DNA from 4 places in the Nonomuraea sp. NPDC049637 genome. Region 1 is predicted to be linked to each of the others. Evidence: riboswitches for the same ligand, from Rfam matches in the RefSeq annotation. Region 1 holds a riboswitch; each other region holds the start of a gene.

Region 1 (5,730 bases):
CTCCGCCGTGCGCCGCCGTGCCGGGCTCGTCGGCCACTCCGGCGACCGCTCCGGCGGGCTCGTCCCCTTCCCGGGGCGGGTCGTTCCGCTCGCTCATCTGCCTCCCCTTCACGCGAGCTGCTCTCGTACGTACTCGCGCCACCGTGCCGCCAGCGTCTCGGCGGTGAGCCCCACGGAGGCGAGCGCCTGATCGACGCCGGCCACGCGGGCATCACGGTAGAGCCGTACCAGGGTCCCGTCACCGAACCGGTCTGCGAGGAAGCGACACGCCATCCAGGCCTCCTGGTACGCCCGCGCGAGCCGTCCGGGGTCGGCCGCCGTGGGGGCGAAAGCCGCAGGTCCGGGCAACTCGCTCGGCAGCCGGCCGGCCCGTACGTCGGCGGCCAGTTCGGCGGCGGCCGTCCCGACGGGTAGCCCGGCGTCGCGGTAGGCCACGTAGTCGGCGAACCCCTCGTAGAGCCAGACGGGCAGCCGGTCGGTGCCCGCGGCGACGTGGGTGAGCTCATGGGTGAGGACGACGTCGCGTCCCGTGGGGGTGAGCCGGGCGAAGGAGCCGGGCACGACGATCACCCTGGCGCCGTCGGCCACCGCGGCCAGCCCGTCCAGCGGGCCCGTGCCCGCCAGCCCGGCCGCCTCCGCGTCGGAGTCCGGCACGACGACCAGCGCGCGTACCGGCCGGCCGAGCACCGCGGACACCCGCGCTCCGGCGAGGTCCGCGCGGCGGGCCAGATCGGCGAGCACGCCGGGGTCGGCGCGATGCCCCACGACCACGGACCGTGCGCCGCGGGCCACCTGACCGCCGTCGCTCCACAGACCGCGCGCCCCGGCGGGCAGGACGGCGGCGGGCGGCGCGTCGGCGACCACGAGAACCGCCGCCAGCAGCAGGACCGAGAGGAGCAGGCGCGGACCGCGGAGGGACGGACGCACCTGCGAGGACACGGCCCGATGCTAGTAGGCCCACGCCCCTCCCGGCCCCTTCACGAGACCGGCCCCTTACGAGACCAGCCCTTCACGGGCCCGGGCATGCGACAGGCCCCGGCCCGGACCGGGGAGGGTCCGGGCGGGGCCCGTTGTCACGCGCCGGGACGCACCGCGCCGACGAACGACGACTTCCGCCATCCGCCCAGTTTGTCGATGCGCACCCGTTCGCCGGTCCGCGGCGAATGGACCATCTTGCCGTGGCCGACGTACATGCCGACGTGGCCCAGCCCGTTGAAGAACATCAGGTCACCCGGCTTGAGATTGCGCCAGGAGACCTTCCGCTTGATGCGGGCGAACTGGCTGTTCGTCACGCGCGGGAGTCGTACTCCGGCCTTCTTCCAGGCGTACTGGACGAGTCCGGAGCAGTCGAACGCACCAGGGCCCGTGGCCCCGTACCGGTACGGGTCGCCGACCTGATGCTTGGCGACGGCGACGGCCCTGCGGGCCCTCGACGCCTGCCGCGCGGCCTTCGCCGACTTCGCGGACCTGACGGTCTTCGCCGACTTGGCCGACTTCGCAGTGGCCGCCTTGGCGGTGCTGGACACCGCGGTGAGCCTGACGGCCGATTCGCTCACCGTCTGCGCCCCGGCCGGTACGGCATGGAGAACCGCACCTCCGGCCGTCACGGTCATCGTGAGTGCGACGCCCCTCAGGGCGAGACGGGACAGACGGGGGTTATGCAGGGAGGTAGACAGGATTTCTCCTTGTGTCTTCCACGAACGCCTACCGGGTTAGCTGACGGATTCGGGCCTGGAAGTCGCCCTACGGCGCGATGGCGCGCCGATTCACCCCTGATCCCGGGGGATTACGGGATCTTTGGGTCCCCGGCTCCGTGCCTCCTGGCTGCACGGACTCGGCAGGTCGCCACCCGATGTTGTGCCTGAACGGGGATATCGGCGGCGACCGCTGGATTTCTCTCTGGTCCACATCGGGGGTTCCGATGTCGATCCGCGGTGCGCATGGCTTGCTGACCGCGACGCCAGAAACTACGCCGAGGGGTCAAGATTTGGCAAAGGGAGACACGGCCTGTAAAGATCAGATAAGGGTGGGAGTCAAGGGTGAAACCGCTGCTGGAACCGAGGGTTCCGTTACAGGTTTGTGACCCTTCTCACACTTCCCGGCACACCTGATTGTCAGGGCGCTTTCGCCCCCTTTGTCCCATTCGCCCCAGGGATCACGCACACCGGTCGGGCGGGGCCGAGTCAGGGGCGGATGGCTCCGACGAGAGGGCGGCCGTAGTCGGCGAGGCGGACGACCTTGACGACGTCACCCGTCTGCGGCGCGTGGACGATCTTGCCGCCGCCCGCGTAGATGCTGACGTGCCCGAGCCCCTCGCTGAAGATCAGGTCCCCCGGCTGGAGGTCCTTGAGGTCCACCTTGCGGCTGGCGCCCCAGGCCCACTGCTGCCAGGTCGTACGCGGCAGCGAGACGCCGGCGGCGCGCCAGGCGGCCTGGGTCAGCCCTGAGCAGTCGTAGCCGCGCGGGCCCGTGCCGCCGAAGATGTACGGCTTGCCGACCTGGGCGAAGGCGAAGTTGAGTACGGCGGCCGCGCTGCCCGAGGCGGGACCGGTGTACTTGATGCCGGTGCTGTTGGGGTTGCCCGGGTTGTAGGCCCCCAGCTTGTCCAGGAGCTTCTTCTGCTGGCCGACCAGCTTCAGCACCTCGGCCCGCTCCTTCTGGACGGCGTCCCGCTCCTTGTCGGCGTCGGCCAGCGCGGTCTCGGCGTTGTCGCGCTCGGCCTTGAGACCCTTGTTCTCCCGGTCGAACGCGGCCAGCTTCTCCAGCCGCTCGCGCGAGAGCTGCCCGGCCATGGCCAGCCCGGCCAGCAGGTTCTCGGGGTCGTTGACGCCGACCATGCCGGGCAGGGAGGTGACGTCCCCGCCCAGCTTGTACGAGTCCACCGCCACCTTGATGATCTCGGCGCGGAGGTCGGCGACCGTCTGCAGCTTCTGCTTGTAGCGGTCGTTCAGCCTGGTGTAGGCGTCCTTGGCCTTCTTGTAGTTCTCGGTCGCCGTGTTGTACCGGTCGACGACCTTGTCGGCCTTGTCGTTGAGCTTGTCCAGCTTGGCCTTGGCCTGTTTGAGAGTGGGCTTGGGATCAGCGAGCGCCGCACCCATCGGGACCGTCATCAGTCCGATCGCGAGACCCGCGGCCACCGCCACCCGGCCAAACCTCACAGCGTCGCCTCCCAGGGATTACACCTGGGGCGAAATAGTACAGAAGTGGCGGGTGGCGTCTCGCCAATAGTGCTAATTCGTAACTTATGCGCGGCCCAACCGGCGCAGCAGCAGACCGGACGGAACCGGTCTGGCACCCATCCGGCGTACGGACTCGGCCACCTCGCGGTCGGAGGAGACGACGGCGATGGCCCGGCCGGGCGGCTCGGCCCGGACGAGCTGGCGGATGAGGTCGTCGGCGATCTCCCCCGGCGCGCTGAAGAGCACCCGCACCCCGCGTGGCGCCACCACCTGCACCGGCGCGTTGAGCTCGGCGCCGTCGAAGACCACCGTCACCTCGACGCGGGTCTGGGCGACCAGCCCGCCGAGGCCGGTCATCAGCCGGTTGCGCTGGTCGGCGAGGGTGAGCGTGCCGTAGCCGGTCTTCGTGACGTTGTAGCCGTCGATGATCAGGTGCACCTGCGGCAGCGCCAGGAGCTGGTCGAGGAGCTGCGGGTCGTCGTCGGCCAGGGCCCGCGCGGGCACGCCGCGCACCCCCGGACGCTCGCCGGTGCTGGCCGCGACCGAGTCGGCGGGCCTGCTGATCGTGGTGGGCAGCGCCAGCTCCCTGCGCAGCCCGGCCGAGGCGTCCTGGAGGGCGTCGAGCAGCACCCTGATGCGGGCGTCCTCGATGCTGCGGCCCTCGCGGGCGGCCCGGCGGGAGGCTTCGAGCTGCCTCTCCACGTCGGCCAGGCGCTCGCGCAGGCGGCGCAGCTCGGCCTCGCCCGCGTTGCCGGCGGTGGAGGCGGCGTGCCGGGCGTCGTCGGCGGCCTGTTCCATCTCCTCGGCCCTGCGGGTGGCGGCCTTGGCCCGCTCGCGGGCGTCGTGGAGCTTGCGCCGCAGGTCGGAGTTCTCGGCGCGGGCCGCCTTGATCTGCTCGCGCAGCCGGTCGGCCTCCTCCTTGGCGGCGCTCTTCTGGGCGGCGAGCTGCTCGCGCAGCCGCGTCACGGCCTCCTCGCGCTCGGACCCCTCGGCCGCCACGGCGGACTGCTCCAGGTCGGCGCGGGCGGTTTCGATCATCTCCGCCCAGCCGGGCGGTCTGGTGAGATAGGCTGCGGCAGCCACCAGCACGGGGTCGGCGGCGGGCGGCACACTGCCCTCGGCCAGCGCGGCGACCAGCTCGGGCCACCCGGCGGCGACGGACTCGGCGACCAGTTCGCGGAACTTCTTGTCGTTCTCCAGCTGCGCGGCGATCGGCGCGCTGCCCAGCTTGGCGCGCTTGCGCGGGTCGAACTTGGCGATGCCGCGCAGCGGCGGCGGCACGGAGACGGCGGGCATCGTGCCGAGGACCTGCGCGGCCAGGTCGACGACGTTGAGGCGCACCTGCTCGGGAAGCGGGCGAGACAGGCCTTCACCCGCTGAACTCATCCCACTTGTCCCTTCGTGACATGCCCTTTCAGACAAGGGTACGGCTCTTGCGTACCTGACCGTAACGGTCCCTTGAACCTAGACAAGCGCTTGGTAGGGGGTATACGACTGAGCCGGGGCAGCGGTCCGGCGCGGAGGTGAGCGGTGACGGAACAGATGCGCACGTCCACGCGTGACCTGGAGGAACTGCGCGAGCGGGCGTCCCGCTGGCTGCGCGGCCGGGTCGGCGGGGACGCCACGGTGTCGGAGCTGTCGCGGCCCTCCGGCAACGGCATGTCGAGCGAGACGCTGTTCTTCACCGCCACCTGGGCCGCCGGGACCCGGCGGTGCGTGGCCAGGCTCGCACCTGCGGCGGAAGCCGTCCCGGTGTTCCCCTCCTACGATCTGCGGGCCCAGTTCGAGGTCATGCGGCTGGCCAGGGAGAAAGCTGGGATCCCAGCGCCCAGGCCGCTCTGGTTCGAGCCCGACCCCGCGCCGCTCGGGACGCCGTTCTTCGTCATGGAGCGGGCCGAGGGCGACGTGCCGCCGGACGTCATGCCGTACACGTTCGGGGGCTGGCTGCACGACGCCTCCCCCGGCGACCGGCGGCGGCTGCAGGACGCGAGCGTCGGGCTGATGGCGGCGCTGCACGGGACGCCGTACACCGGACCGGACGTCGCGGTGCTCGGCCCGCTCGCCCCCGGCGGCACGGACGGCCTGCGCGCGCACGTCGAGGCCCAGCGCGCCTACTACCGGTGGGCGCACGGCGCACGGCCGATCCCCGTGCTGGAGCGGGCCTTCGACTGGCTCGGCTCACACTGGCCGGACGACCCCGGCCCCGACGTCCTGACCTGGGGCGACGCCAGGATCGGCAACGTGATGTACCGCGACTTCACGCCGGTGGCGGTGCTGGACTGGGAGATGGCCGCCGTGGGCCCGCGCGAGCTGGACGTCTCCTGGATGATCTTCCTGCACCGCTTCTTCCAGGACCTCGCGGTGGCGATGGGCCTGCCCGGCATGCCGGACTTCATGCGCCGCGACGACGTATGCCAGAAATATCGCGAAATGACTGGCTACGAGCCCCGCGACCTCGACTTCTACGAGATGTACGCCGCCCTCCGCCACGGCATCATCATGGCCCGGGTGTGGCAACGCAGGATCCACTTCGGCGAGCAGCCCATGCCGG
Region 2 (5,730 bases), on a different contig from region 1:
TGCGCGTCGATCAGGCCGGGCAGCAGCGTCCTGCCCGTGCCGTCCACCTCGGCATCGGCCGGGTGGTCCGCGCCGGAGCCGACGGCGGCGATCAGATCGTTCTCGATCACCACGTCGGCCGTCGCGATGGTGTGCTCGCCGTCGAACACCCTGACGTCGCGGATCAATGTACGCATCGAAGCTCTCCCTCGTGAGTCGTGAACCCTCGGACGCCACCACAGAGGGGCAACCGGCCGGGAACTGTGACATGAGTGGCATAGATCACGCTTGATGGCTTCATGTCACAATCTCCGCCCGTCGGGACTCTTCGGTTGCGACAGATGAGGAGGCCCGCCATGACACCGACCCCGCGGCAGCCCGCCGACGCCGCCACCGAGCAGTTCCTCGGCTACCGGGAACTGCTGTTCTCCGTGGTCTACAACATGCTCGGCAGCGTCGCCGACACCGAGGACGTGCTGCAGGAGGCGTGGCTGGCCTGGTCCGCCCGGCACCGCAGGCCGGACGCCGGACCGGTGGAGAACGTCCGGGCCTACCTGGTGCGGATCGCGGTGAACCAGGCGCTCGCCCGGCGGGCGGACCTGAGCCGCCGGCAGGAGACCTACGTCGGCCCGTGGCTGCCGGAACCGCTGGTCACGGCCCCGGACAACGCCGGGGGCGCCGCCGGGAGCGGGGAGTCGTTGTCGATGGCGGTGCTGGTCGTGCTGGAGACGCTGTCACCGCTGGAACGAGCCGTCTTCGTGCTGCACGAGGTGTTCGGGTTCAGCCATCCGGAGACGGCCGACATCCTCGGGCGCACGCCGGCGGCCGTCCGGCAGCTCGCGGCCCGCGCCCGTCGCCACGTTCATGCCCGCCGTCCGCGTCACCGGACCGAGCCCGGCGTGCACGCCGAGGTGACCGAGCGGTTCGCCGCGGCGGCCCTCGGCGGTGACCTGCGGGCTTTGCTGGAGGTGCTGGCGCCGGAGGTGACCCTGTGGACCGACGGCGGCGGCAAGGGGCCCGCCACCAGCCTGCACCCGGTCCACGGCCGGGACGAGGTGGCCGCGATCTTCATGTCCGTGGCCGCGACGCTGACCCCCGGCGCGGTGGACCTGCGCTACCGGCGGGTGGCCGGGGATCCGTGCGCGCTGGTCTTCTCCGGTGACGGCCCGCTGGCCGTGGTCGTCGTCGATCTCACGCCCGAGGGCGACCGGATCGCCGCCGTCTACTCCGTCACCAACCCCGACAAGCTGACCGGCATCCGCTGAGCCGCCGGCCCCGCGGCTAGTTCATCGAGATGTGCACGTGGTCGTAGTGGTTCTCGGTGATGCTGCCGCGGTCGGACATCGAGCGCCAGCCCGAGCCCTGGTTGATGCGCTGCTTCCAGATCACGTACTTGACGCCCAGCTTGGCCTTGTTCTTCAGGGCCCAGTCGGCCAGCCGGTCGCCGAGCGCGTTGTTGACGGCGCTCGGCATGGTGCCGCCAGTGCTCATCATGAAGTCGCAGGCCCGGCCGAGCGGGTGCTCGCCGCTGGAGCCGGCCCGGAAGCAGCCCACCTCGTACGGCAGCGAGAAGTTCTTCTGCACCTGCGCGCGCATCAGCCGGGTGCGCGGCGTGATGTTGTCCGAGCCGGCCGGCAGCTCGGGCGCCCAGCTCCCGTCGGACTTCTTGCCCGGCCCGAACGGCACGAGGTCCTGGAGCTTCTTCTTGATGTCGTCGATGACGTCCTGGGCGTCGTCGCGCTGCTCGGCCACCTCCGCCGTGCCCGCCTTCAGCTGCGTCGCGAGCGCGGCGGCGGCCGTGGCGGCCTTCTTCTGGTCGTCGCGGGCCTTGGCCACGCTGTCCACGACCGCCTGCTGCTCGGCGGTGAGCTGTTCGAGCACGGCCGCGCCGCCGCCGTCCGGGGTCAGCATGAAGCCCGGCAGGGAGGCGTCGCGGCTCTGGTAGCGCAGCCGGGCGATCTCGGCGACCCGCTGCTCGGCCGTGGCGACCGCCTGCTCGGCGGCGGTGAGCCGCTGCTGGGCCGCGGTGGCGGCCTGCTGGGCCTTGGCCAGCTCGACCCGCTTGAGGTTGTACGTCTCGATCAGCTTGTCGACCTTGCGGTTGAGCTGCTTGAGCTGGGCCCGCAGCTGCGCCTCCGACGGCTTGGGCGCGGCTGACGCCGAGACTGAGGCGGCGGCCGGCTGGACGAGCAGGGCGGTGGCGGTGATGAGACCGACGGCAAGACTCGCGGGGGACGAAGCCGCCACGTGGTTGTTCCTCTCCCTCTGCCGGCCGGGTTAGCTGACGGGTTCGGGCACGGGAGCATTCCCTACCACTTGCGCGGATTCACCCCGGATGCGATGGGTCCCCGGCTCCCGGGCAACACGCCCGGGATTAGGCGTACAACGACCGTTATGGCCGGTGTCTAACGGGATATTAGTGGTAGATCACGAGTCATGCGACTTTAATGAGAAACCAATTAGTGATCAATTCGTGATCGCAACATGCGTGCCGCCTCCTCCGGCAGCACGTCGTTGACGAAGGCACCCATGGCCGACTCCGAGCCCGCCAGGTACTTCAGCTTCCCGGGCGCCCGCCTGATGCTGAACAGCTCCAGGTGCAGGTAGGCCAGCTCGCGGCCGTACCGCACCGGCGCCTGGTGCCAGGCGGAGATGTACGGCATCGACACCCCGAACAGCGCGTCGAGCGCCCGCAGCACCGAGGTGTACAGCGGCGCGAACGCGGCCCGCTCCTCCTCCGACAGCGCCGCCAGGTCGGGCACCTGCCGGTGCGGATACACGTGCACCTCGAACGGCCAGCGCGCGGCGGCCGGGACGAACGCCGTCCAGAGCTCGTTGGCGGCCACCACCCGCGTGCCGGCGGCCCGCTCGGCGGCCAGCACGTCGGCGAACAGGTTGCCGCCCGTGTGCCGCGAGGCGGCCCCGAGCTGGAGCTTGGTGCGCGGGGTCACGTAGGGGTAGGCGTAGATCTGCCCGTGCGGGTGGGGGAGCGTGATGCCGATCTCCTCACCCCTGTTCTCGAAGCAGAACACCTGCTCGACGCCCTCGATGCCGGACAGCTCGGCCGTGCGGTCGGCCCACGCCTCCATCACCAGCCTGACCTGGGCGTTGGAGAGCCTGGAGAAGGAGGAGGAGTGGTCGGAGGTGAAGCAGACCACCTCACACCGCCCGACACCCGGCCGCACCTCACTCAGGCCGCCGACATCCCCGTAAGTCCCAAAATTTCCGGAGAAAGAGGGAAAGCGGTTCTCGAACACCACCACGTCATAGTCGTGGGCCGGGATCTCCGACGCCCGCGTGTCGGACGACGGGCACAACGGGCACTCGTCGGCCGGCGGCAGGAACGTGCGCGTCTGCCGATGGCCGGCGATCGCGATCCACTCCTCGGTCAGCGGGTCGTAGCGCAGCTCGGAGGCCACCGGCCGCGGGTCGAGCGGCCGCCGGTCGATCGCGCTCCGGTCGGCGTCGTCGCGCCGGTCGAAGTAGATCAGCTCTCGGCCGTCTGCCAGGTGGGTGATGGTGCGCTTCAAGGCGTGCCCTCCGCGATGATCAGTTCTCCGGCCCGTTCGGCCAGTTCGGTGCGTGCTTCCTCGGGCAGCCCCGCGTCGCTGATGACCACGTCGGCCTCGGTCAGCTCGGCGATCGTGCTGATGCCGACCGTGTTCCACTTGGTGTGGTCGGCGGGGACCACCAGCCGGTGCGCCGCGGCCACCAGCTCCCTGTCGGTCTCGGACTCCAGCAGGTTGGGCGTGGTGAACCCGGCGCGCAGGCTCATGCCGTGCACCCCGAGGAAGAGCGTGTCCACGTGCAGGCGGCGGATGGCCGCCACCGCCACGGGGCCGACGAGCGCGTCGGAGGGGGTGCGCACGCCGCCGGTCAGCACGACCGTGCGGTCGGCGCGCGGGTTGCGGTGGAAGACCTCGGCGACGGGGATCGAATTGGTGATCACGGTCAGCTCGGGCACCGCGACCAGATGGTGGGCCAGCGCCCATATGGTGGTGCCGGCGGAGAGCGCCACGGCGGTGCCCGGCCGGACGAGAGTGGCCGCGTGCCGCGCGATGGCCTCCTTCTCCTGCTGCTGGCGGGCGGACTTGGCGGTGAAGCCCGGCTCCTCGGTCGAGCCAGGGCCGAGGGCCGTCGCGCCACCATGAACCTTCTCCAGCAGCCCGCGCTCGGCCAGCACCTCAAGGTCGCGGCGTATCGTCATGTCGGAGACGCCGAGCTCGCGCACGAGGTCGGCCACCCGGACGCCGCCGCTGCTGCGTACGCGTTCCAGGATCGTCTGCTGACGCTGCTGTGCGAGCACGCCCACCCCTTCCAACAGATTCCACCAAATTATGACACGAGTTTGTTGAGGAATGTTAGGTCACGGCGTATCGCTTGTGCGAGCCGCGGGCAGGGGAGACCTTGAGGGTCACGATCCCGACCGCTGGAGGTGAGCCCATGGCGAAACGTGCACGCAAGGGCAGGGCGCGCAAGAAGAAGAAGGCGAACCACAGGAAGCGCCCGAACGCGAACTGAACACGGGTGGCCGCGCTCTCGCGGCCACCCGTGTCGTCTTCAGCCGGGCAGTTCGGTGAGCGCCTGGTCGAGGCGCTCCTGCGGAAGCGAGTAGTCCTCCAGTTCGCCGGCCAGGTGGCGGTCGTAGGCGGCCAGGTCGAAGTGGCCGTGCCCGCACAGCGCGGTGAGGATCACCTTCTCCTCGCCGCTCTCCTTGCAGCGCAGCGCTTCGGCGATGGTCTCGGCCAGCGCGTGCGTGGGCTCGGGGGCCGGGACGATGCCCTCGGTCCGTGCGAAGCGCACACCCGCCTCGAAACACTCGCTCTGGGTACGGGTCACCGCCTCGAACAGGCCCAGCTCGTACATGTGGGACAGCAGCGGCGCCATGCCGTGATAGCGCAGCCCGCCGGCGTGGATCGGGTCGGGGACGAAGGAGTGCCCGAGGGTGTGCATCTTCAGCAGCGGCGTCAGCCCGGCGGTGTCGCCGAAGTCGTAGGCGTACACGCCGCGGGTGAACGACGGGCAGGCGGCCGGCTCGACGGCCCTGAACCGGGTGCCGATCCGTCCGGCCAGCTTCTCCCGCAGGAAGGGGAAGGCGAGACCGGCGAAGTTGGAGCCGCCGCCGGTGCAGCCGATGACCAGGTCCGGCAGCTCCGGCAGCTGCGCCAGGGCCTCCTCGCCGATCACCGTCTGGTGCATCAGGACGTGGTTCAGCACCGAGCCGAGCGCGTACCGGGCCTCGGGGGTCGCGGCGGCCACCTCGACCGCCTCGCTGATCGCCAGGCCCAGGCTGCCGGGGGAGGCGGGGTCGTCGGCCAGCGCCTTGCTGCCCGCGCCGGTGAGGGGTGAGGGGCTGGGGTTGACGGTGGCGCCGTACACGCGCATGAGCGAGCGCCGGTACGGCTTCTGGTCGTAGGACGCCCGAACCATCCAGATCCGGCATTCGACGTCGAACTGGGCGCAGGCGAACGCCAGGGCCGACCCCCACTGTCCCGCGCCGGTCTCCGTGGTCAGCAGCCGCACGCCTTCCTTGGCGTTGTAGTACGCCTGCGGCACGGCGGTGTTCGCCTTGTGCGACCCGGCCGGTGAGACGCCCTCGTACTTGTAGTAGATGCGGGCCGGCGTGTCGAGGGCCTTCTCCAGCCGGTGCGCCCTGATCAGCGGCGTGGGCCGCCACAGCCGGTAGACGTCGATGACCTCCTTGGGGATGGGCACGTAGCGGTCGCCGCTGACCTCCTGCGCGATGAGCTC
Region 3 (5,730 bases), on a different contig from region 1:
GTAGTAGTCGACCAGATGCTGGGCGTCCTGGCCGGCCGAGGCGGCGGCGACCGTGAGGTCGGCCTCTCGGAGGATCTCCGACCGCACCAGCGGCGGCACCGACGTCGCCGGCACCTCCTGGCCGTTACGGTGGAAGGTCATCGGGTTGGTCGCGCACAGCGCGTCCAGGTCCCAGCCCTCGTCGGACATGCCCTCGACGACGCGCAGCAGCCAGCGGGCCTGCCAGCCCCCAAGGTCGCGCACCACCTCACCCTGCCCCTCGTGACAGTCGTGCTCCCAGTAGCCGATCGACACGCCGGTCCAGCCGTGCCGGATCAGCTCCGTCCGGGCCGGGCCGTAGCGCACGACGTGACCGGCGACGCGGTCCGGCTCCTCCGCGTACACCTCGCGGAGGACCTGTTCGAACGGCTGCGCCGGCCCCCTCTCACGCCACGCGCCCACCTCCTCGGCGCTCGCGTCGGCCGGGTGCCACAAGGCGACAGGGCCCTCGGGGCGTTGCCCGGCCAGTTCCCAGCCGTCGACGGTCCTGACGGGCAGCCCGGAAGGGCCGCCGGGGATCCGCCACACCAGGGCGCGTGCGTAGGGGCCGGTGACGGGGTGGTCGAGGAGGTGCTCGCCGACCTCACGCCAGGTCCATTCGCGCTGGTGGATGAGCGCCTGCTCCAGGCGGTGGCGCGCGACCGTGCGCGCCTGCTCGACCTCTCGGGGCGTGGCGGTGGCGGCGAGCGGCGTGCGGTCGAGGAACTGGTCGCGGGTCATAGCGGCCGCGTCGGCGAGCGCATCGAGCGCGCGCGTCACCTTCTCCTGTACGGACGCCGCCCGCACCTGCGTCTGAACGAGCGCCAGCGGGGTGACGGTCTCGGGTCCGCCCCGGCGGGCCAGCACGCCGACAGCCTCGTTGGCGACGGTCTCGCTGCGGCAGGTGGAGCCGGGGCCGTCATGGCCGGTGCCGCAGGTGACGGCGGCGTCGGCGAGCAGCGACGGGACCCAAGGCTCGTCGATGACCTCGCAGGTCCGGATCAGGCCGCACGCCACCCAGACGGTCCGGCCCTTCAGGAAGCGGTCCTCGCTCCAGCTGATGCCGGCGTGGTGGCAGACGAACGGGCCGCCCCGGTAGGCGGCCAGGCGGGTGATCAGCTCGCGGACCAGGACGACGGCCTCAGGGGTGAGCAGGCCGCCGACGACCGGCAACCAGCCGTCGCCTGGGGCCGGTGTGTCGGCGGTGGCCCAGTGACGCAGCAGCGGCAACATTCCGGCCAGGCGGACGCCGTACTCCTCGGCCAGCATCGTGGCGAAGGGGTCGGCCTCCCCGATCACGTTCCTGACCGCGCCGGCTGAGCCCTCCTCGGTGAGCAGCCTCTCCAGGAGCGGCTGGAGCTCTCCGAGGTCCGTCAGGTGGCCGAACAGGTCGCGGCGCTGTTGCGGATGGAGCAGGTGGGCGGCCGCCAGCGGTATCCGGTAGAGCTCCTCGTGGCGGGTGTGGCCCTGGCGGGCCCAGTAGCCGGCGCGTTCGGCCAGGTTCCAGGCGTCGTCGGGCGTCCAGTCGACGGCGCGCGCGGCCACGGTGCGGACCAGGCGCAGGACGCGCTCGTCGTAGTCGTGGCCGCCGTGCGGGCCGAGCCAGAGCTTGGTGTGGGCGTAGGTGCCGTAGAGGCGCCAGTCGGTGTCGGGACCGGGGTCGAGGCCCTGCTCGGTGAGGGCGTCGAAACGCCGGTAGGCCTCCCTGGTAGCCGGTTCCAGATGATCCCAATTGCCGGCGAACGTCATCCGATGATCGTAGTCGCACGACGTCCGAACGAACATCGTCGTTCTGGACGACTGCCAGCGGGCCGCCCGCAGACCCGGGTGTTGCTCAGTGCTTCCGTTCGCCCAGGACGCAGAACTCGTTGCCCTCCGGGTCGAGGAGGGTCACCCAGTGCTGCTCGTCCTGCACGCTGTCGACGCGCCGGGCGCCGAGGGAGAGCAACCGGGCGACCTCGGCCTCCTGGTCGTCGGGGCGGAAGTCGGGGTGGAGCCGGTTCTTCGACGTCTTGCCCTCGGGGACCGGCACGAAGAGCAGCCCCGGCATCCGGTCCGGCTCAGGCCGGATCTCGATGATCTCCTCGGTCTCGTCGACCACGACCCAGCCGAGAGCCCCGGCCCACCAGCGCCCGAGAGCGACCGGGTCGGCGGAGTCGACGATGATCTGTTCCCATTCCAGTGCCATGAGCTTGAGCATAGACAGGACCGCCGGCCCGGCCTCGTGGCGGCCCGGCCTCCTACCGCCATCCGGCCGCCTCGGCCATGGTCGACGCCGTACTGCGCTGCTTCGGAGCATGAACTGGGCCGGCACGAGCGCGCCGGTCTCACGGCGTTGCTCCGCGAGACGCGAAAGTGGCGCAGGGCCTCGCCCTGCGCCACTTCCGTTGCCCTCACCGTCGCACGGAGAGGAGTCCTCGGCCTGCCGTCAGGCCTTGTACTGCGGGTAGCCGTACCCGACGACCTGGGACTTGGGCCGGATGCGCTGCTCGACCTTGCCGTTGCCGGTGTTGCCCTCGATCGCGGTGATCGTGCCGTCGCCGTTGTCCTGCTTCACCAGGCCCACGTGGTCGATGCTCTCGACGGACTTGTCGTCCCAGGAGTAGAAGACGACGGCGCCCGGCTTGGCCTCGCTCCCCCAGCGCTTGTTGGCCTCGAACCACTTGGCGTAGGTGACGGTGTAGGCGTCCCAGCCGACGGTGGACCGAGCGCCGGCCTTCTCGCCCACCCAGGAGACGAACATCGCGCACCACGGGGCGTTGGCGTAGGACTGCAGGCTGCCGCCGTCGCGGGCCATGGTCTCCTTCGCCCGAGGCGAGGACATGTACCAGCTGTGGAACGGGGTGCCGCCGCCCGCGGCGTTCTCGGTCACTCCGATCTGCGACTCGGCGATCTTCAGCACCGACTGCGCGCTCACCTGCCCGGCGGTCTTCTGCTCGACGCTGTGCGAGGCGACGGTGTCGGAACGCGCGCCGGACGCCTGATCGGCGAAGACCGGGCCTGCGACGAGAGCCGCACCGGCAGCGACGCTCACGCCGAGCACGAGGCGGGCGGCGGGCGTAAGGGCACGGGTGAAGGCGTTGATGGTCATGAAGAGGTATTGCTCCTTGCTTCCATTCCGCCTACCGGGTTAGCTGACGGGTTCGGGCGTGGAAGTGCCCTACGGATGCCCTCGCGGGAGGTGCTCCGATTCACCCCACAGAATGTGGGTCCCCGGTTCCGCGTGTTTGTCCGAGCGGATTCGGCGGCCACGCCGTTCTACGTGTTCACGCAGATCAGACGCGGTCTCGGCAATGGTCGGGACGTACTGTGGCGCGGATGCTCACCGGGCCTACGTCGTAACTGACATTGAAGGTATGTGAATGGCATAGAGCAGTACAAGCCAACTTGGAAGAAGCGCTTCGAAAACGCCTGTCAGACCGGCGTTTTACCCACGAATTCTTTACCTTGGCACGCCGCCCGACCGCCCGGCACACCCACGACGGAGGAGGGCACCGAGCCCGCTCACCGCTTCTCACGATGGGTCAGAGCCAGCCTCGCCGCCGAACCTCTTCCCGCGACCGTCATGCGTAGCGTCGTACGCCCGGGGGACGACACCATCGTCGTGCTCCTGCCGGCTTCTTCGTCGAGTTGAGCGGTCGGCGCCGGGACACCGGCAATCAGTTCCGCCATCCCGTCCGCGGCACGACGGCGTTCATGACGGCGCTCATCGTGGGCGAGATCGGCGGCTTCGCTGTGCTGCTCGCCGGATTCGTACAGGCACAACTGCTCTGAACCCTGTCCACGAGGTCCGCCACCTCACCCCGGAACCGGCGCGGCCAGTACCGATTGGATGGACTTCGTGACTGTTTCGGCGGCATCGTTCCGGGCCAGGCGTCCTTGCCGTACCTCGTTCGCCGCGCCGTGCAGGATGTAGTGGGTGAGGCTCACCAGCCAGGCGGCGGGCAGGTCGGTACGGAAGACGCCTTGATCCTGGCCACGGTGGACGAGTTCGGCCATGCGCTGGGCGGGTTCGTCGTGCAGCTCCCGGACCCGCCCAGCGGGCAGGACTCCTTCGGCGGCGGCCAGCAGGGCCGCTGATTCGGCCACCAACTCCCAGCTGGACGCCAGCAGACGCCCCATGGCTTCGCGCGCGGCGCCCGTCAGGTCGACGGAGGCCAGGAGCTCGTCGCCGTCTCGCAGCGCCTCGACCAGTGCCGCCTCGATGAGGTCGGCCCGGGTCCGGAAATGTCCGTACAGGGTCATCCGCCCGACGCCGGCGGCACGGGCGATGTCGTCGGTGGTCGCATGCGGGTCCGAGCGCATCAGTTCGCGTGCCGCGGACACGATGCGGGCGATGCTGCGCTCGGCATCGACACGGCGCCTGGAGCGAGCAGGAGAGGCAGCCATGCCCCCCACCCTATCTCGTATACGCATATACGGCTTATAGTGTCCCAGCAGAACTCGTATATGGACATACGAGATAACAGCTGGAGGATTTGATGACCCAATCTGCAGTGCACCAGGCAGAGCTCCACGAGCCACTGCCGGCCCGGTGGCGCATCCTCGGCTTCCTCGGCGTGGCCCAGCTCATGCTGATCCTGGACGTCACCGTCGTCGCCATCGCGCTGCCGCACATGGAAACGGACCTCGCCCTCAGTCGCGAGGCGCTGACCTGGACAGTCAGCGCCTACACGCTCACCTTCGGCGGGCTCATGCTGCTCGGCGGCCGCATCACGGACCTGCTGGGCGCCAAGCGGATCGTGATCGCCGGCCTGTTGCTGTTCAGCGTCGCGTCGCTGGTCACAGGGTTGGCCGGGTCGGCGGGCACGCTGCTCGCGGGTCGGGTGGCACAGGGCGTCGGGGCCGCGCTGCTGTCGCCCGCGGCCCTGTCGCTGGTGGTCGCCCTGTTCGACGGAGAGGAGCGGAACAAGGCCCTGGGCGTCTGGTCCGCGCTCGGCGGCGGCGGCGCCGCGCTCGGCGTACTCCTCGGCGGCCTGCTCACCGCCGGGCCCGGATGGTCGTGGGTGTTCCACGTCAACGTGCCCATCGGCCTGGTGATCGCCGTGGTCCTCGCCGTACTGCTCCCGGCGCGTACGCCTTCGCCCGCCTCCCGGCCCCGGCTGAACGTCCTTGGTGCGATCTTGGTGACGTCCGCCAGCGGGTCGTTGATCTACGCACTCATCGCCGCCGGCGAGAAGGGATGGCTCAGCGCGCTCACCGGGTGGCTCGTGCTCGCGGCTGCCGTGGGCTACGTGCTGTTCGTGCTGTGGCAGAGGCGGGCGCGTTCGCCCCTGATGGACGTGCGACTGCTCGCCCGGCGACCCGTGGCGGTCGGGGCCTTCCTCATCCTGATGGCCACGGCACTGATGATCGCTGTGTTCTTCCTGGGAACCTTCTACTTCCAGCACGCTCTGGGCTACGGCGCGCTGCAGGCCGGGCTGCTGTTCCTGCCGGTCGCGGTGGCGACGATGCTCGGCGCCAACCTGACCGGACGCCTGCTCGGCCGGTGGGGCGGGCGCGCCCTGGCCGTCGCCGGTCTGACGGTCGCGGCGATCGGCATGGCCGTACCGGCCTTCTCGACGAACGTCGTCAGCGTCGTGGCAGGCGTGGCCGTCGCGGCGGCGGGCACCGGCGCGATGTTCGTCATCGCCTCGGCGACCGCCCTCGGTCAGGTGGCGCCCCACGAGGCCGGGATCGCCTCCGGCATCGTGAGCACCTTCCACGAGTTCG
Region 4 (5,730 bases), on a different contig from region 1:
AACCGGTTGTGCCTGATCACGGCGTCCTCCAGGGCGTCGGCCACGCCCATGAGGGAGATCTCGCGGTAGGCCGCCTCCCGGAAGGCGCCCAGCACGGCCAGCGCGGCGCCGATCGCGGGCAGCCCCTTGCCCTGCACGTCGGCGATCATCACCCGGGTCCCGTACGGCGACGGCGCCACCTCGTACATGTCGCCGCCCACCATCGTGTCCTCCTCGATGGGCTGGTAGAGGCCGTCCACGACCACGTCGAGCGAGCGCAGCGGCAGCGGCCTGACGAGCTGCCGCTGCAACGCCGCGGCGGCCGAGCGCAACCGGCGGACCTCCTCCTCGCGCTGGATCCGGTAGCTCGCGCCGACCACGCTCATCAGCCCGAACGCCGCGGTGAAGCCGGAGACCTCCAGGTTCGTCCGCAGATTGCCGCCCAGATAGGCGACCGAGGCCGACACCACCGCCAGCACCCACACCGACGCGACCGCCGTCTGCCACACCGAGCCCAGCCCCGACACGATCGCCGGCAGGAAGATCAGCACCGGCACCAGCTCCGCGCCCCCGCCGGTGAACCTGTCCAGCCCGACCACCAGCACCGTGATCCCGATCAGGCCGACCAGGAACACCGGTGTCGTGAAGAAGGGCCGCCTGTGCCCGCCACCCCAGAGAATCGTCGTTCACCCCCGGTGACCAGCTTCTCCCAAGGCGTCCGCGTTCCGTCCTGCGGCGCGCCGGGCACGGCGAAGGGCCGGCCCCGAAACCCGGGACCGGCCCCTGACGTGCGAACTTATCCGAGGCCGTTCTTCATGGCCGTGAGGAGTTCGGCGTTGGTGGTGTCACCGCTGAGCTCCCAGAAGAACGCGCCGCCGAGGCCCTGGTTCTTCGAGTAGCTCATCTTGCCGCCGATGGTGCTCGGCGTGTCGTAACTCCACCACTGGTTGCCGCAGTAGGCGTAGGCCGTGCCCGCGACCGTGCCGGTGGACGGGCAGCGGGTCTTGATGACCTTGTAGTCCTCGATGCCCTGCTCGTACGTGCCGGGCGCCGGGCCGGTCGCCGTGCCGCCGGGCGCGGCCTGGGTCACGCCGGTCCAGCCGCGGCCGTAGAAGCCGATGCCGAGCAGCAGCTTGGCGGCCGGGACGCCCTTGCTCTTGAGCTTCTGGATGGCGTTGTCGGTGTAGAAACCGGGGACCGGGATCTTGTCCCAGGTGGTGAGCGGCGAGTGCGGGGCGGTCGGGCCCTGCGCGTCCCAGCCGCCGAAGAAGTCGTACGTCATGACGTTGTACCAGTCGACGTACTGGGCGGCGCCGCCGTAGTCGGCCGCGTCGATCTTGCCGCCGTCGTTGCCGTCGGCGGTGATGGCCGCGGTGACCAGGTTGTTCGCGCCGAAGCGCGAGCGCAGCGCGGACATCACGTTCTTGAACGCCGCCGCGCCGCTGGTGTCACAGGTCAGGCCGCAGGCGTTCGGGTACTCCCAGTCGATGTCGATGCCGTCGAAGACGTCGGCCCAGCGGGGGTCCTCCACCAGCTTGTAGCAGGAGTCGGCGAAGGCAGTCGGGTTCTGCGCCGCCTGGCCGAAGCCGCCGGACCAGGTCCAGCCGCCGAAGGAGAAGAGCACCTTCAGGTTGGGGTACTTCTTCTTCAGCTTGCGCAGCTGGTTGAAGTTGCCGCGCAGCGCGCCGTTGTCCCAGGTGTCGGCGACGCCGTCGACGCTCTCGCCCGCCTGGTAGAAGCGGTCGTAGTCGGCGTAGCTGTCGCCGATCGTGCACTGGCCGTTCTGCACGTTGCCGAACGCGTAGTTGATGTGGGTCAGCTTGGCCGCCGAGCCGCTGGTGTCGATGTTCTTGACGTGGTAGCCGCGCTGGTAGATGCCCCACTGGACGAAGTAGCCCAGCACCTTGTTGCCGCCGCCACCGCCGCCGCCCGTGGTGGTCGCGGTGATCTGGTTGCTGTCGGCCGAGCGGTTGCCGGCCGCGTCACGCGCGCGCACGGTGTAGGTGTAGGACGTGTTGGCGGTGAGGCCGGTGTCGTTGTACGTGGTGCCGGTGACGGTGGTGACCAGGGTGCCGCCGCGGTAGACCTCGTAGCCGGTGACCGCCACGTTGTCGGTGGAGGCGTTCCAGGCCAGCGCGACGCTGTTGTTGCTGACGCCGGTCGAGCGCAGGTTGCCGGGCACCGACGGCGGGGTCTTGTCGTCGCCGCCACCGCCGCCGGTGGTCGTCGCGGAGATCTGGTTGCTGTTGGCCGAGCGGTTGCCGGCCGCGTCACGCGCACGCACGGTGTAGCTGTAGGCGGTGTTCGCGGTGAGGCCGGTGTCGTTGTACGTGGTGCCGGTGACGGTGGTGACCAGGGTGCCGCCGCGGTAGACCTCGTAGCCGGTCACGGCCACGTTGTCGGTGGAGGCGTTCCAGGCCAGGGCCACGCTCGTGTCCGTGACGCCGGTCGAGCGCAGGTTGCCCGGCACCGACGGCGCGGTCGTGTCGGTGCCGCCGCCACCGGAGACCTTCCACAGCGCCGCCACGTTCGGCGGCTCCCAGCCGGGCTGCGAGGTGTGCGCCTGGAGGCAGACGTAGTCCACGCCGTTGTAGGTGACGACCGTGCCCGCCGTGTAGGCGGTCCACGGGGCCCAGGCCGCCGCGTACGCCACCGTGCTGGCGGAGGCGAGCGTCGGGACGGCCACGGCCGCGGTGAGGGGCAGGGCCAATGCCGCCATTCCCGCCAGGACCTTGCTCAGAATGGTGTGTTTCATGTCGCTCCGACATCCGTTGGGGGGTGTGTGGGGAGTGGGATGGGAGACTTCTGGGGAAACTATTAGGAAAGTTTCCTTTAAGTTGTGAATCGACGGTAGCCGCTGCCTGGGGGAGCGTCAATACGTATTGGTCAGGTGTCCGTAACCGTGCCGGTCAGACCCCGGACACGCCCGTTCACGAGGGGATAACGGTTCCGGAACGGGGGCTGACGGCGGGGTGAGCCGTGGCTCAGCATTGGAGCGTGGCAGGAATCTCCGCCTGGCGGCGGACGCCCACGCGACGCGGACCCTACGTGGCCCGCGCGGTCGCGGAGTTACGGTCCTGGCCGTCGCTGAACGTCAGCGGCACCGGTCAGCAGGTCGCCTTCGCCGTACACGGAACCGAGATCCTGCGCCTGGCCGGCCGGGACGAGATCCACGTACGGCTCACCGCCCCCGCCATCGGCCGCCTGGAGCCGTATCTGGGGGCGTGCGACCAGGTCCACGCCTGCCGCGACGGCGCCTGGGTCGCCGTGCAGGTCGACGCCGAGCCCGATCTGGAATTGTTGCTGGCGCTCACGAGCGTGGCGATAAAGGCGCACGTGGCGTGAACCGATTCGGCGCGTAGCGTTTCTCGCACGCAGCGTCGAAATTATTGCCGCCATTTGCCGGGGAATTACTCGCCGGGTAGCTTGGTTGTACCCAGCCGAACGGGGAGTCGTCCCAGGTAGGGATGGCATTGCCTGGGAATTACCCAAGCGGGACCCGTGTTGTACAGAATCGATGCGGACATCTCCGCATCCGGGCGTCGCACATATACCTTCAGGCCCTTTCCGGGGCCCGGGAAGACGATGCGTCAGCCCTTTGCCTGACCAAGAGACCGCTGAATCCGCCTGTGCGCGGAACCGGGGACCCATGTGTCCAATGGGGTGAATCGGCACCGTGGTGCCGTAGGGCAGCTTCCCGCCCGAACCCGTCAGCTAACCCGGCAAGCGGCACGGAAGCTCAAGGAGTAACACCCTCATGGCCAAGCACCGTCTTCACCGTGCCTACAAGCTCGACCTCGCCAAGATCGCTCTCGGCGCGACCGCCGTCGCCGGCGTGCTCGGCACGCACGCGGCAGTGAACGCCGACGCCACCCACGCCACCGCCCACACCGCAACCCAGACCGCCAAGGTCGCCGGCGTGGCCGCCCAGCCGCGCGTCGCGCAGAACAGCGCCGCCGACGAGAGCGCCAAGGGCAAGGTCAACGTCACCGCCGCCCAGGTGCTGGCCACGGCCCGCGCTCAGGTCGGCACCTCCGAGGACGCCAACGGCGGCGGCACCAAATTCCAGAAGTGGTACGCCGACTCCCAGCGCGCCGCCGAGACCGCCGCGCGTGACGGCGGCAACCGCGCCATGTACCTGAACGCCCCCTGGTGCTCGATGTTCGTCTCCTGGGTCGGCGAGCAGACCGGCGCCCGCCCGCAGGTCGGCTGGGACGCCTACACCGTGACCCACGCCAAGTGGTTCGCCGCCAACGACCGCTGGGGCACCGAGGCCAAGCCGGGCGCCGTCGTCTTCTTCTCCTGGAGCGGCAGCAAGAGCCTGAACGACATCCAGCACGTCGGCTTCGTCGTCAAGGACAACGGCGACGGCACGATCTCCACGATCGAGGGCAACACCGGAAACGGCAAGGTCGAGCAGCGCGTCCGGCCGACCTCGCAGGTCGTCGGCTACGGCTACCCGTCCTACGCCGCCTGATCCTGCTCTGCCGAAGAGCGCACTCCCCGCGGGGAGTGCGCTCTTTCGCGTCTCAGGGCCGCCGGTGCCGGTGGACCAGAACCGCCGCGGCCTGTCCGGCCGAGCGGGCCGCGCCCGGCTCCCCGGAGATCATCGCGGTCACCGTGGCGCCGTCGATCAGGGTGAGCAACTGCTCGGCGAGCAGGGCGGGGTCCCCGGCTCCCGCCTCCTCGGCGAGCGAGCGCAGGTAGGCGCGCAGGCGCTCCTTGTGCTCGCGCACCGCCGTGCGGACGGCGGCCGAACCGGCGCCCAGCTCGGCGAAGGCGTTGGCGAACCCGCAGCCGCGGAAGTCGTCCTCGGTGAACCAGCGTTCCAGCCACGCGAAGACCGCCGGGATGCGGTCGCCGGCACCCGCCACGTACGCGGTGAGCGAGGCCATCCAGCGTTCGTCGCGCCGCCGCAGATAGGCCACGACCAGCGCCTCCTTCGACGGGAAACACTGGTAAAGGCGTTTCAGCGAGACGCCGGAGGCGGCCCGGATCTCGTCCATGCCGACCGCCTGCACGCCGCGGCGGTAGAAGAGGTCGCCCGCGGCGTCCAGCAACCGCTGCTCGTGATCCATGACACCCCTCCAGGTGCTTGCCGCGGAGAACGCTCGTTCTCTACGCTATCGCACAAGCCGGGAGAACGACCGTTCTCTCGATCGGAGAGGACAGCCCATGACCCGCCCGCCCGTCCCGCCGTTCACCGAGGAGACCGCCCGGATCAAGGTCCAGGCCGCCGAGGACGCCTGGAACACCCGCGACCCCGACCGCGTCGCGCTCGCGTACACCGAGGACTCCGTGTGGCGCAACCGCGGCGAGTTCGTCACCGGCCGCGCCGCGATCGCGGAGTTCCTGCGCCGCAAGTGGGCCCGCGAGCTGGACTACGCCCTGCGCAAGGAGCTGTGGGCGGTCACCGGCGACCGCATCGCCGTCCGCTTCCAGTACGAGTCCCGCGACGCCGCCGGCCAGTGGTGGCGCAGCTACGGCAACGAGCAGTGGGAGTTCGACGCGTCGGGGCTGATGCGCCGCCGCGAGGCCAGCATCAACGACGTCGCCATCACCGAGGAGGAACGCCGCATCTTCGGCACGCGCCCGCTGTCCGAGCACGGCGTGGACGTCCTCGGCATCCGCCACGCCGAGATCGCCGGGGTAAGGTCGGAAGGCCGATCGTAGGAGGTCTGACATGGCGGTCTTGCTGCTGGGCACCCTCGACACCAAGGGGGAGGAGTACGCCCTCGTCCGCGATTCGAT

The links. A riboswitch is a leader RNA that binds a small molecule or an ion and turns the genes downstream of it on or off. The one in region 1 is predicted to bind cyclic di-AMP.
Region 2: it holds a riboswitch for cyclic di-AMP, as region 1 does, so the genes downstream of both, AB0J71_RS13440 (hypothetical protein) here and AB0J71_RS00875 (C40 family peptidase) in region 1, are expected to answer to the same signal.
Region 3: it holds a riboswitch for cyclic di-AMP, as region 1 does, so the genes downstream of both, AB0J71_RS08635 (CHAP domain-containing protein) here and AB0J71_RS00875 (C40 family peptidase) in region 1, are expected to answer to the same signal.
Region 4: it holds a riboswitch for cyclic di-AMP, as region 1 does, so the genes downstream of both, AB0J71_RS20790 (CHAP domain-containing protein) here and AB0J71_RS00875 (C40 family peptidase) in region 1, are expected to answer to the same signal.

Annotation. Positions count from the first base shown of each region.
Region 1 is NZ_JBFAOM010000001.1:188,539-194,268, forward strand. It holds gene AB0J71_RS00865 (M48 family metallopeptidase) at 1-97, opposite strand, end outside; gene AB0J71_RS00870 (hypothetical protein) at 109-939, opposite strand; gene AB0J71_RS00875 (C40 family peptidase) at 1,074-1,556, opposite strand; cyclic di-AMP (ydaO/yuaA leader) riboswitch at 1,687-1,850, opposite strand; gene AB0J71_RS00880 (NlpC/P60 family protein) at 2,184-3,110, opposite strand; gene AB0J71_RS00885 (NYN domain-containing protein) at 3,243-4,565, opposite strand; gene AB0J71_RS00890 (phosphotransferase family protein) at 4,710-5,730, shown strand, end outside.
Region 2 is NZ_JBFAOM010000008.1:13,208-18,937, reverse strand. It holds gene AB0J71_RS13450 (amidohydrolase family protein) at 1-176, opposite strand, end outside; gene sigJ (RNA polymerase sigma factor SigJ) at 336-1,244, shown strand; gene AB0J71_RS13440 (hypothetical protein) at 1,261-2,226, opposite strand; cyclic di-AMP (ydaO/yuaA leader) riboswitch at 2,232-2,370, opposite strand; gene galT (galactose-1-phosphate uridylyltransferase) at 2,439-3,509, opposite strand; gene AB0J71_RS13430 (DeoR/GlpR family DNA-binding transcription regulator) at 3,506-4,285, opposite strand; partial or broken gene AB0J71_RS13425 (TrpB-like pyridoxal phosphate-dependent enzyme) at 4,540-5,730, opposite strand, start outside.
Region 3 is NZ_JBFAOM010000004.1:385,981-391,710, reverse strand. It holds gene AB0J71_RS08645 (DUF4132 domain-containing protein) at 1-1,767, opposite strand, end outside; gene AB0J71_RS08640 (VOC family protein) at 1,853-2,206, opposite strand; gene AB0J71_RS08635 (CHAP domain-containing protein) at 2,447-3,109, opposite strand; cyclic di-AMP (ydaO/yuaA leader) riboswitch at 3,123-3,275, opposite strand; gene AB0J71_RS08630 (hypothetical protein) at 3,649-3,792, shown strand; gene AB0J71_RS08625 (helix-turn-helix domain-containing protein) at 3,817-4,407, opposite strand; gene AB0J71_RS08620 (MFS transporter) at 4,500-5,730, shown strand, end outside.
Region 4 is NZ_JBFAOM010000014.1:41,571-47,300, reverse strand. It holds gene AB0J71_RS20805 (PP2C family protein-serine/threonine phosphatase) at 1-614, opposite strand, end outside; gene AB0J71_RS20800 (glycosyl hydrolase family 18 protein) at 776-2,734, opposite strand; gene AB0J71_RS20795 (luciferase family protein) at 2,977-3,324, shown strand; cyclic di-AMP (ydaO/yuaA leader) riboswitch at 3,585-3,722, shown strand; gene AB0J71_RS20790 (CHAP domain-containing protein) at 3,737-4,456, shown strand; gene AB0J71_RS20785 (TetR/AcrR family transcriptional regulator) at 4,509-5,057, opposite strand; gene AB0J71_RS20780 (nuclear transport factor 2 family protein) at 5,155-5,652, shown strand; gene AB0J71_RS20775 (Tm-1-like ATP-binding domain-containing protein) at 5,663-5,730, shown strand, end outside.